4 regions of the Herminiimonas aquatilis genome follow, and region 1 is predicted to be linked to each of the others. Evidence: predicted binding sites of a transcription regulator. Region 1 holds the regulator's gene; each other region holds the start of a gene.

What was found. Region 1 encodes sigma-54, which starts transcription at its own class of promoters, with help from an activator protein. Its sites were predicted from a motif close to TGGCANGNAANCTGCTTT; they were not measured.
Region 2: the regulator sigma-54 is predicted to act here: its motif matches at 1,477-1,494, upstream of ACFQO0_RS15120 (P-II family nitrogen regulator).
Region 3: the regulator sigma-54 is predicted to act here: its motif matches at 1,213-1,230, upstream of glnA (type I glutamate--ammonia ligase).
Region 4: the regulator sigma-54 is predicted to act here: its motif matches at 2,071-2,088, upstream of atzF (allophanate hydrolase).

What each region holds. Positions count from the first base shown of each region.
Region 1 is NZ_JBHTCC010000001.1:1,755,298-1,758,501, reverse strand. It holds gene lptB (LPS export ABC transporter ATP-binding protein) at 1-460, shown strand, start outside; gene ACFQO0_RS08175 (RNA polymerase factor sigma-54) at 482-1,954, shown strand; gene hpf (ribosome hibernation-promoting factor, HPF/YfiA family) at 2,050-2,406, shown strand; gene ACFQO0_RS08165 (hypothetical protein) at 2,532-3,164, shown strand.
Region 2 is NZ_JBHTCC010000004.1:98,046-101,249, reverse strand. It holds gene ACFQO0_RS15125 (NAD+ synthase) at 1-1,391, shown strand, start outside; gene ACFQO0_RS15120 (P-II family nitrogen regulator) at 1,555-1,893, shown strand; gene ACFQO0_RS15115 (Smr/MutS family protein) at 1,986-2,627, opposite strand; gene trxB (thioredoxin-disulfide reductase) at 2,762-3,204, opposite strand, start outside.
Region 3 is NZ_JBHTCC010000004.1:171,142-174,345, reverse strand. It holds gene ACFQO0_RS15460 (TAXI family TRAP transporter solute-binding subunit) at 1-198, shown strand, start outside; gene ACFQO0_RS15455 (rhodanese-like domain-containing protein) at 237-701, opposite strand; gene ACFQO0_RS15450 (hypothetical protein) at 779-1,168, opposite strand; gene glnA (type I glutamate--ammonia ligase) at 1,330-2,745, shown strand; gene ACFQO0_RS15440 (DUF4124 domain-containing protein) at 2,948-3,204, shown strand, end outside.
Region 4 is NZ_JBHTCC010000003.1:299,406-302,609, reverse strand. It holds gene ACFQO0_RS13825 (DUF3297 family protein) at 1-20, shown strand, start outside; gene ACFQO0_RS13820 (sensor histidine kinase) at 202-1,323, opposite strand; gene ACFQO0_RS13815 (response regulator) at 1,552-1,914, shown strand; gene atzF (allophanate hydrolase) at 2,120-3,204, shown strand, end outside.

The sequences.
Region 1 (3,204 bases):
GAGCGTCGAGGATAATATTCGCGCCGTGCTCGAACTACAGCGCCTCAATGGCAAATCCTTGAGCAAGCCGCAGATCGAACAACGTCTCGATACTTTGCTGGCTGACCTGCAAATCGAGAAGCTGCGTGAAAATCAAGCGATGTCTTTGTCCGGTGGCGAACGTCGTCGCGTCGAGATTGCGCGCGCACTGGCAACCAATCCACGTTTCGTTTTGCTGGATGAACCGTTTGCCGGCGTTGATCCGATAGCAGTAATTGAAATTCAACGTATTGTGCGCTTCCTCAAAGAGCGCGGCATAGGCGTACTGATCACCGATCACAATGTGCGCGAGACACTCGGCATCTGCGATCGTGCCTACATCATCAATCAAGGTGCAGTGCTCGCCAGCGGCAGCCCTGACGAGATTATCGCCAACGAATCGGTGCGCCGGGTTTACCTCGGCGAACACTTCCGCATGTGATGCCGGAAGCTAGATAACTCTATGAAGCAATCCCTGCAGCTACGCGTTTCGCAACATCTGGCACTCACGCCGCAATTGCAGCAATCAATCCGTCTGCTGCAATTGTCCACGCTGGAACTGCATCAGGAGTTGGAACAAATTCTCGCAGACAATCCACTGCTGGAGCGCACCGACGATCCGCTGGATCACGCGATCCGCTTGCTGGCCGATGGCGCCATCGGCTCTACCGGAACCACACCGGAAGGCGCAAGCATAGAGGCCAATGCGCAAGTCCCGGAAAGCGAAGCCAGTTTCGATACGCCATCAGACGCACCCGAATCATCCAACGGCGATGCCGAATGGAGTTTTGACGATGTCGCACGTACATCGAAAGCACCGGAAGATGATGACGCCCGCCCGCAGCTGGAAGCACACGAAACAACATTGCGTGAGCACCTGCTGGAACAGATGCGCGTAACTGTGCGCGAGACGCGTGATCGTGCGTTGCTTGAATTGATCATCGATGCATTGAACGACAACGGCTATCTGGAAGAAGAACTGGAAGAAATCCACGCGCGCCTGCCGGAAGAGCTGGAAATAGAACTGGAAGAATTGCAGATTGCATTGAACCTGTTGCAAAGCTTCGATCCGCCTGGTGTGGGTGCGCGCAATGCCTCTGAATGCCTGGCACTGCAAATCAAACGCATGCCGAAAGTTGCAATGGTCACGCGCCGCATGGCGCTCGCGATTGTTGAAAATCATCTCACTCTATTTGCGCAACGCGACTTCAACAAACTGCGCAAGGCCCTCGATTGCGACGACGAAGATTTGCGCGAAGCACAAGTCATCATCAAACAATGCAATCCACACCCAGGAGCGATTTTCGCAAGCGGCTCTTCCGATTATGTGGTGCCTGATGTGATCGTCAAACGCACACGCAACGGCTGGCAAGTCATGCTCAATCACGACGTCATGCCACGCTTGCGCGTCAACAGCATGTACGCCAATATTTTGAAGCAAAGCAAGGGCGATGGATCGCTCGGATCGCAACTGCAAGAAGCCAAATGGTTGATCAAAAATATGCGTCAGCGCTTCGACACTATCCTGCGCGTATCACAGGCGATAGTAGAACGACAACGCAACTTTTTCTCACATGGCGCTGTCGCGATGCGCCCACTTGTGTTGCGTGAAATAGCTGATACACTAGGTCTACACGAGAGCACTATTTCTCGTGTAACGACGCAAAAGTACATGCTCACACCGCATGGAATGTTCGAACTGAAGTACTTTTTCGGCAGCCATGTCGCAACGGAAACAGGCGGCGAAGCATCCTCCACTGCGATACGGGCACTGATCAAACAATTGATAGGAGCTGAAGACCCGAAAATCCCATTCTCTGATAGCAAAATCGCAGAAATGCTGGCGGAACAGGGTATGGTTGTGGCGCGACGTACCGTTGCAAAATACCGTGAAGCCTTGAAAATTCCCCCAGTCAATTTGCGCAAATCGTTGTAGAACTGTCCTTAGTAGTTTTTGTTATACCTTGCTGTGTTCTTGTGGCCAGGTAACAAGGCGCTTGAACCTCCAGTGAATTATCATAGGAGCACTGTATGAATCTCACAATCAGTGGACATCACCTCGAATTAACCCCAGCAATCCGCGAATATGTACAAGGAAAACTGGAGCGTATCAAACGTCACTTCGATCACGTTATCGACATTGCAGTCATCCTGACTGTAGACAATCTTCCGGAAAAAGAAAAACGCCAGAAAGCAGAAATCAACTTGCGCGTGAGAGGCAAGGATCTGCATGCGGAAAGTATTGCCGACAATTTGTATGCGGCGATTGACTCACTGGTCGACAAGCTCGATCGACAAGTCATCAAATACAAAACCAAGCAGCAAGATCATCAACATGATGCAATCAAACGATTGCCGGATGAATCCGACGCTGCTGTCACCCCTTAACGGGAAATCATCAGGCTGAGAAAATCAGTCACTAAAAATGAAGGGCGCAGATTGCGCCCTTTTTTAATGTCAAAGCTCTACAGAAATCGATTAAAAATCGCTAAACATCAATATAAAATGACTGGATGCATGACCATCGCAAAAAGTATTTTCCCTCTTCTCTCGCCAAGCCAATTTCAGCTATCGCGCTGATTTTGACCCTTTCAGGACATGCTTTTATTCTTTACTCGCTCGCTGAATTTGCTGAGACTAACAATAAAAATAGCAGTGAGACGACAGGGGTGGTTGTCCGTTTACTGAGTGAAAAATTAGATCATGCGCCTCAGCGCATAGCCACTAAAAGTCAAAACGTCCACAATCTGATACAGCCAGAAATACCATCGTTACCGGCGGCGCCCTCGTTGGCTGAAATTCCGATCGGTGCACAACTACCCTTTCAATCCTACTATTTCAAATCGGATGAATTAAGCCAGAAACCACAAGTCATCAATGACCTACCTGCAGATTTTTTCTTGCCCGATATCGCAGGATTGCCTGAGCCACTCATAATGACTTTGCGCATCAGTAATGTGGGAACGGTAGACGAAGTATTCATCCCTGGCGATATTGCTGACAGTGAAAAACTGCTGTTGATTACCACTGCTTTTAAAACAATGACTTTTGCAGCAGCCCAAATTTCCGGCATCGCCGTGCCTAGTGAAATACGCATCGAAGTGTGGAAAAACACAGATAAGCAAGACGAGCCAGCAGGAAAATAAAAAAGGCGGCCCACGTAGGGCCGCCGATCAATCTACATTA
Region 2 (3,204 bases), on a different contig from region 1:
TGAGTGGTTTGAAGGATGTACATGTCATTGTCGGCCATCCGGTAGAAAAGGATGGGCTGCGCTTCAATGCCGCATCGGTCTTGCTGAATGGGCGTATCAGCGGAACCTACTACAAACACGATTTGCCGAACGCCACGGTGTTTGATGAGAAACGGTATTTTTTATCCGCCGATTTGCCGCTCGTATTCGATGTAAAAGGCACCAAATTCGGCGTCAATATTTGCGAAGATACCTGGTTCTCACACGCACCTGCGTGCGCAGCGGAAGCCGGTGCGCAAGTCTTGCTGGTGCCGAATGGTTCCCCCTTCCACATGAACAAGCAGCATTTGCGTGTCGATGTCATGCATGCCAATGTGACGGTGCACGGGATGAGCCTGGTGTATGCGAATCTGGTGGGTGGTCAGGATGAGTTGATCTTCGACGGCAATTCATTTGTGCTCGATCAACAAGGCACAATGCGCGCACAATTGCAGCACTGCGTTGAAGATTTGCAGATTATCGAGTTCAAAGACGGCCAGCCGATCAACGGCACCATCGTCGAACAAAGCTCGGTCGAAGCGCAAGTTTACAAGGCGCTGGTGCTGGGCGTACGCGACTACATCGGCAAGAATGGTTTTCCGGGTGCATTGATCGGCATGTCGGGCGGCGTCGATTCGGCACTGACGCTGGCTGTTGCGGTAGATGCACTGGGTGCAGACAAGGTGCGCGCCATCATGATGCCGTCGCCTTATACTGCAGAAATTTCCCTGGTCGATTCGCGCGATATGGTCAAGCGGGTGGGCGTGCGCTACGACGAGATCGGCATCAATGATTGTTTTGAAGCATTCAACCGTACGCTTGCCGCTGAATTCAAGGGATTGCCGCAAGATACGACTGAAGAAAATATCCAGGCTCGGATACGCGGCACTATTTTGATGGCGCTATCGAACAAGCATGGCGCGATTGTACTAACGACCGGCAACAAGAGCGAGATGGCGGTCGGCTATTGCACCTTGTATGGTGACATGGCGGGCGGCTTCGCGGTGCTCAAGGATATTGCGAAGACGCTGGTCTATCGCTTGTGCGCTTATCGCAATACGGTTGCCGATGTGATTCCGGATCGCATCCTGACGCGGGCGCCATCTGCCGAATTGCGTCCGGATCAAACCGATCAGGATTCATTGCCGCCTTATGACGTTCTGGACGCCATCATGCAGATGTATATGGAAGAAAATCAAAGCGGTGCGGAGATTATCGCAGCCGGGTATCGCAAGGAAGATGTCGCGCGCATCACGCATCTGATCAAGATCAACGAATACAAGCGCAGACAGTCGCCGGTAGGCATACGCGTCACGCATCGCGCTTTTGGCCGCGATTGGCGTTATCCGATTACATCCAAATTCCGCGAATGATGGCAAAATAAACAAAATGCATGAACGTATGCCGCTCACAGCGTAGACTATATGTGAAACAGCGGTGCTGCAGACGAGGCTAGCCTCGCAGGTACACTGCTTGGAACAAGCTGCATGTAGCGAGCAAGTTTAAAAAAGAATAGTGATCACTCAAGGAGTTTTGATGAAACAAATTACCGCCATTATCAAGCCGTTCAAACTCGATGAAGTACGCGAGGCATTGGCAGACGTCGGCGTCAGCGGTTTAACCGTGACGGAAGTCAAAGGCTTCGGTCGCCAAAAAGGTCATACAGAGTTGTATCGTGGTGCAGAATACGTGGTCGACTTTTTACCCAAAGTCAAAGTCGAAGCGGTCGTCGATGATTCCGTCGTCGAACAAGCGGTAGAGGCGATCATCAAGGCTGCGCGTACGGGGAAAATTGGCGACGGCAAGATTTTCGTGCAGGCTGTGGAACAAGTCGTGCGTATTCGTACCGGTGAAACCGGCGTTGACGCCGTATAAGACTATCTTCGATTAGCGACCCGGGTTTGCTGTGAAGCCGAACCTCGGGTTCTAGGTCTCTTCGTGAGGCTGCATTGACAGCCTGGCGCTTGTCAGCTCGCTCTCAGTAGTACAATCAAGGCACCCGCACCGCCGTCAGCCGCTTTGGCCTGACAAAATGCAAGAACTTCGTCCTTTTGCACCAACCAGTTACGTACCTTGTTTTTCAGCACAGGCTCTTTATTGATGGAGCCCAAGCCCTTGCCGTGAATCACGCGCACGCAACGCAAGCCGCGCTTGATCGTGCCACGCAAAAACTCTCCGAGCGCTTCGCGTGCTTCGTCGGTGCGCAAACCATGCAAATCCAGTTGGCTCTGGATTACCCAATGACCGCGGCGTAATTTGCGCACGACGTCCTGTCCTATGCCATTGCGTGCGTAGCTCAAGGCGTCGTCGGTTTCCAACAGGGTTTCTATCGTGAATTCGTCGGATAGCGATTCCCTCAATGCGGCTTGTTCATCTGCCAGATGCTGGCGCGCGATAGGTAGTGGCTTGGGCGTAGCGAGGTTTAACTTGTTGGATGGACTCAGAGGTGCGACCTCGCCTATGCTGCGGCGGAACAGGTCGGCTTCCAGCAGCGCAGTTTTCTCGTCCTGTATGCGTTTTTCTTCCGCAGCCTTGCGCGCTTCTTCTCGCGACTTTAAATCCTTTTGTAGCGATTTGAGTCCGGCAAAATCTTTGATGGAAGCAGGCATGAGAGGTATTCCTGAATAATCTGGGTAAGCCGCGCAAGAGCCTGCATTCGATTGATGAATGAATGGAGGGTTCTTGCGCGCTTTAAATTTGGCAATTTAACCAAGCACCGTAAGGACTTGCCTAGATATTGCCTTTACTCCTGACCTTCCAGATAGCGTTGCGCATCCAGTGCCGCCATGCAGCCGGTACCGGCGCTGGTAATTGCCTGGCGGTAGACGTGATCCTGTACGTCGCCTGCTGCAAATACGCCGGGAACGCTGGTTGCCGTTGCCATGCCTTCGAGACCGGTTTTGGTCTTGATGTAACCGTTATGCATATCCAGCTGGCCTTCAAAAATGCTGGTGTTAGGCTTGTGACCGATCGCCACAAAGACACCGTGCAAAGTGATATCAGTCATGCTATCGTCGGCAGTCGACTTGATCTTGATGCCGGTTACGCCGCTGTCATCGCCGACAACTTCCTCCAGCGTGTGATTCCATTTCACCTCGATCTTGCCTTCGGCGACTTTTGCCATCAGGCGGTCGATCAGGATCGCTTCCGCGCGGAATTTGTCACGGCGATGGATCACGGTAACTT
Region 3 (3,204 bases), on a different contig from region 1:
GAGCAATTGATCGAGGAGGTGCCGGTCGACAAACGCGCGACGGTTTATCCTGCGCAATTACGTCGCTTGAATGAAATCGAAGAGAGGGTCAACCAGATTTCAATTCCGCTGTCGTTCGCTGATGAGTTGTATCGCTTGCGCAGCAATATCAATCTGGTGCGCAAGCGTATTCTGGGGCTCAGCGAAACAAAGACGTAACCGACGCGATCGTGACGGCAGGATTGACTTGCGTTGCCTCAGGCGCCTATCCACGGTAGTCCGGCCTTGCACCAGCCATTGACGGTTTTGCGATGACCGTCGGCGTCCTTCTCGCCTTCAAATCCTTCCAGTATGTCGAAACAGTGTGCATAACCGTGTTCAGTCGCCAGCTTGGCTGCATGGCGCGATCGCACAGCGCCGCGGCACAGGAATAGCAACACGGTATCTTGGTCTGCGATTTGTGCAAGCTCCTGCAGGAAATTTGGATTCGGCGCGCCGCCCGGATACAGATTCCATTGCACGGCAACATGCTGTTCCTGTGCGACATTCACGCGACCTACCCAGTCGCGTTCTGCGTGGGTACGCACATCAACCAGCTTGACCTTGGGATCGCTTTGCAACAGCGCATAGGCTTCCTGTGGGGTTACTGCGCCGGCATACGGTAATTGATTGCTTTGCGCGCGTGCGTGCGCAGTAGCGAGAATGTCTGCAGGTTTTGTCATGATGCGGGTCTGAGGTGAATGATGCTTTTAATTATAGATGAGTGCTTGTCGTCTGTATCTGACGAGCCCGCGTGCATTCATTGTTGCTGTTCGCCTCCGTATCTAATGACCAGATCAATGCATGCTTGGGACGCGCCGGAGCCTTCTTCCTGGTTTGGCGCCGCTTCTAATTTTTTTTCGATTTTGAGTATTAAAGTACCTTCCATCTCGGATAGGTGACTTTGACTGAAATTGTTACCATTGATCGACACAGTATCTGACGAGACAACTGCAGATATTGTGGCAAATGATGGTGCTAAGGCTTTATTGGTGATGATTGCACCAAAAAAATGCATTTCATTGATCCAAAAATAAAGTTGCACTAAATATGTGCAAATAGATCGTTGCGCACGATTTTGGTGATATTTAAGGGCCGTTCCAGATTTACTTATTTGCTTGCTAAAACACGTTTGCAGGATAAGAGGCAAGTTGCTCCAAGGAGGTGCGACGGGCGCATTATTCGTGCGGTTGATGGCATGGAATCTGCTATCATTTCGGGCGAGTTATGGTCGCACGCTGTTAAGGCACACGCACGGCACACAACCCATTAACTAATTTGTATCACTTTGCTCAATTTTAGGAGATTCGCATGGCAATGACGGCAGCAGAGGTCTTGAAGATGGTGAAAGACAACGAAGTCAAATTCGTTGATTTTCGCTTTGCTGACACACGAGGCAAAGAACAGCACGTCACCGTGCCAGTTTCGCATTTCGATATGGACAAATTTGAATCCGGTCATGCATTCGACGGTTCGTCGATCGCAGGTTGGAAAGGTATCGAATCATCCGACATGTTGTTGATGCCGGATCCAAATACCGCAAACATCGATCCATTCTTCGAAGAAACCACATTGTTTATGCAGTGCGACGTGATTGAACCGTCGGACGGCAAAGGTTACGACCGTGACCCACGTTCGATCGCCAAACGCGCTGAAGCGTATTTGAAATCGTCCGGCATGGGCGATACCGCTTACTTTGGTCCTGAACCAGAATTCTTCATTTTCGACAGCATCCGCTGGAAAATCGGCATGGACGGCTGCTTCGTCAAGATTGATTCGGAAGAAGCATCATGGTCGACCGGCGAAAAACTCGAAGGCGGCAACACAGGTCACCGTCCTACAGTTAAAGGCGGCTACTTCCCAGTACCACCAGTCGACAGCTTCCAGGACATGCGTTCGGAAATGTGCTTGATCCTGGAATCGCTCGGCATCCCGGTTGAAGTACATCACCACGAAGTTGCTGGTGCTGGTCAAAATGAAATCGGCAGCAAATTCTCGACTCTGGTTGAGCGTGCTGACTGGACCCAGAATCTGAAATATGTTGTTTGGAACGTGGCGCATACCTACGGCAAAACAGCGACATTCATGCCAAAACCTATCGTTGGCGACAACGGTTCGGGCATGCACGTTCACCAATCAGTCTGGAAAGACGGCAAAAACCTGTTCGCAGGCGACGGTTATGCTGGTTTGTCTGATTTCGCTCTGTACTACATCGGCGGCATCATCAAACATGCTAAAGCGCTGAACGCAATCACCAACCCAGGTACCAACTCGTACAAACGTTTGGTCCCAGGTTTTGAAGCGCCAGTTAAATTGGCATACTCGGCACGTAACCGTTCTGCTTCGATCCGTATCCCTCACGTTTCGAATCCAAAAGGTCGTCGCGTTGAAGCGCGTTTCCCAGATCCACTGGCAAACCCATACCTGTGCTTCGCAGCATTGCTGATGGCAGGTTTGGACGGCGTTCAGAACAAGATCCATCCAGGTGAAGCAGCATCGAAAGATCTGTACCACTTGCCACCAGAAGAAGACGCGTTGATCCCGACCGTTTGTGCTTCGCTGGAAGAAGCTTTGGATCACCTGAACAAAGACCGTGAGTTCTTGACTCGTGGCGGCGTGTTCAGCGACTCGATGATCGATGCTTACATCGAACTGAAAATGCAAGAAGTTCAACGCTTCCGCATGACAGCTCACCCAGTCGAATACGATATGTACTATTCGCTGTAATCAGTCTTCGGATAGACGCCGCTGGTTCGGGGCGAAATAAAGCGGGGGAAGCGCAAGCTTTCTCCGCTTTTTTATTGTTCTGTTGGCTATAGATAAATTGATGTGTTGCGGGCGGGCAGTAAATTGACGTTCAATGTTTGTCAGCAACTGTTTCTTGTCCTAAACTAAGAGCCCCGGTTTAACAGTTTCAAAAAGAAAGTTTATGAAACGTCAACTCGCTCTTCTTTTATTCTTTGTCGCCGCTATCCCCGCGCTTCCAGCTTTCGCCCAGAGCGAGGTATACCTATGTGTCGACAGTAATGGCAATCGTGAATACAAAAATACTGGTGCCACCAAAGGCTGTAAAAGAGTTGATCTGCCCGGTGTAACCACCGTTCCTGCAACGATCTCCAAAAAACCTGTGACACAAACGGCATCCTCCAAGCCGACCGATTTCCCACGTGTGAACGATACCGTACA
Region 4 (3,204 bases), on a different contig from region 1:
TCGAAGCCTTCTATCGGTAACGACAGCCCTTTAATCAGCATTTCTTGCATAAGCTAATTGCCTGCAAAGGCAGGTGCTTTAAAATCTTTTACGGTATCGAGTACCGGTTTTTTTCTGGCCTGCGCCCCCCGACCTGGATGCAGGCTTGCATCCCGTCGTCGAATTCAAGACATAAAGCGGACTGGCATGTTGAACGCAGGGTTAGTGTTCTGCATCCGGCAGCGTGAAATAAAAGCGTGCGCCTTTGCCAATCTCGCTGTTCACCCTGATCGTTCCGCCATGTGCGTCGATAAAAGTTTTACAGATGGTGAGTCCTAAGCCCATATCAGACAAATTCATGCTCTCGGTTTCAAGCTTTTCAAATACTTGTCCGATTCGATCTTCCGAAATACCGCTGCCGTTATCTGTAACCGCACACTCTACCAACGCGTCAATCTGGTTGGCGCTGATAATTATTTCACCGTTCGGTGTATGCCTGATGGCGTTGGCAATGAGATTCTGAAACACGCGGCGCAATAAAGACGCATCGGCGAATACGACGAGGTCTTCTGGAACATTGTTAACAATGTTCGTGCTACCTGACCCTGCTACAGGATGCAAATCCTGCAGCAGCGACTCAACCAGTGGCCAAAGATCGAATCGCCGACATTCCAGCTTAATGCCCGTTTCGGTTTCCAGATTGATGTTCTCTTCCAGTATCTTATTGATCTGCGTAGTGAGATAACCGGCATTGCGCTGCAAGGTTTTGAGTGAGCGATTAATACGGTCGACGGATGGATCGCCTTGCAAGCACACTCTTTCCAGAAGTTGTGAGGACAAAATGATTGCATTTAATGGCGTGCGCAAATCATGCGCGATGAAGGCAAGATAATCCTCGCGCCGTCTTTGCGTGTCTAGGGCTTGCTGCATTACATACGCTTTAATGGCGGTAGCAATGGCGGCGTCCAAAGTATTGTTCAGGAATTGCACTGCGCTACCGACCAGTATCACGTCATATTTTTCGGCCAGTTCGTGTATGCAATTGCGCAAGATATTGTATTCAGCCACAACCTCCTCAACTTCAAATCCATTTTCCAGACGTTGAAGTCCGTGCGTCGTCGATGAACCTTCGGTGACTTGCGTAATAATTGCTTCATCATCAGCAAGCGCCAAAGCGGCCGCTAATTCCTTCAGCAGTACAGGAATGTGATCATTTAAAGTCGGCTTGTCCAAGGATTTGGCTGCGGGTAACTCACGGACTTTCATGCGCCAATAAGATAGCAGCGCTTCCTGGTGAGCATTGATCAAAGCAGCAAGCTCTTTGGTCGCGTTGAACTTTTGCATTTATTACTTTCATTTTTATCGAGGCATTGTTTAACTTATTGCCGCTCGACCGGTGGACCACATGTTTCTCAAAAACGACTTCATCAAGGAAATATCTGAATGATTCACATAGGTGATTCACATATGTGATGCAGCGCACGGTGTGATTACCTTTGCCAAGGCATTATTAGTGATGCAGATTCCGACGCAAGATGCGAAATGTTGAATCAACGATGGGAATCATCATTCATGGCACTTACCATCCTCGTTGTAGACGACCAACTAGCTTTGGCCGAAGTCCTCGCGAATATACTTGAATATCATGGTTATGCGGTATTAATCGCAGAAGATGGCCAGCAGGCGCTTGACGTCGTCAAATCAAATGAAATTGATTTGATCATTAGTGACTATATGATGCCCAGGCTGGATGGCATGGCGCTTTATCATCGTTTATCCGCCGACCAGCGCACTTCCAGCATACCGATGATCATGATGAGCGCTCTGCCCGGCGATCTACGGGATTTGCCTGTTCATGCAATTCTAAAAAAGCCTTTTCAGATAGATGAGCTTGTAGAAAGCGTGACTAAGGCATTGGAAAAGATCGAGCACTAACAGGAATCGCGCGTAGCCTCCTGCATCAAAATCGCACCACCCTCTTCGCCCTCGCCTTGTGCATGCGCTCCATGCAGGTGCGGAATTGAACAGATAAATTCCCTCTTCATACGTTAAAAGCGCGTCCACAGTGGCGCGCACAGAGTTTTGTTCAATTGGCATGGCCTTTGCTATATCCCATCTTGTACACAAGAAGGGATACCAAATGCTCGGATGGACAATTACTGAATGGCAGAGCGCTTATCGCACGGGTGCTCAACCTGCGGAACTGCTGGCTGCCCTGCTCACTTCACTCCCCTCGCCCGATCCCGCATGGATCTCGATCATTGACCAGACGGCACTGAATGCGCGCCTGACGCAATTGGCGGCACAGCTAAAAGCTGCCGACGGCGATCTGAGCAGTCTTCCTTTATATGGTGTGCCGTTCGCTGCCAAGGACAATATCGATGTCGCAGGCCTGCCGACCACCGCAGCCTGCCCGGCATTTGCGTATGCGCCGACGCGGAATGCAACGATCATCCAACGCTTGCTGGATGCCGGGGCGATTGTGATCGGCAAAACCAATCTGGATCAGTTTGCCACCGGCCTGGTTGGCGTGCGTTCGCCTTACGGCATTCCGACCAATACGATCAATCCTGAATATGTATCCGGCGGATCGAGTTCCGGCTCGGCATCAGTCGTTGCCCGTGGCATCGTGCCGTTCTCCCTGGGGACGGACACCGCCGGTTCGGGGCGTGTGCCTGCCGGTCTTAACAACATTGTCGGGCTGAAGCCTACGCGCGGCGCTTTCAGCAACACAGGCGTGGTTCCCGCTTGCCGCACGCTGGATTGCGTCTCCGTCTTCGCGACGACCAATGAAGATGCGGTCATGGTTTATGACGTGGCAGCGCAGCTCGATCTGACAGATGGCTTATCGCGTGCAATACCTTCTGAAGCGAAAAATAAAAGCCTGCCAGCCAAACCGCGCTTCGGAATTCCCGCCAAGCCTGAGTTCTATGGCGATGCACTGGCAGAGCAAGCTTTCACCGCTGCGATCAACCAACTGGAAGCGCAAGGTGCGACCTGCGTGCCTGTCGATTTCTCGCTGTTCGATGAAGTCGCCGCACTCTTGTACGACGGTCCTTGGGTAGCCGAACGGTATGCGGCGATCCGTGCCTTCGCCACTGCACATGAAGCAGATATCCATCCTGTCGTACGCGACATCATCTTCAAGGCGAAGAATTTTTCGGCGGCAGATGCCTTCATCGGGATGTACAAACTGGCAGACCTGAAACGCAAGGCTGACGTCCT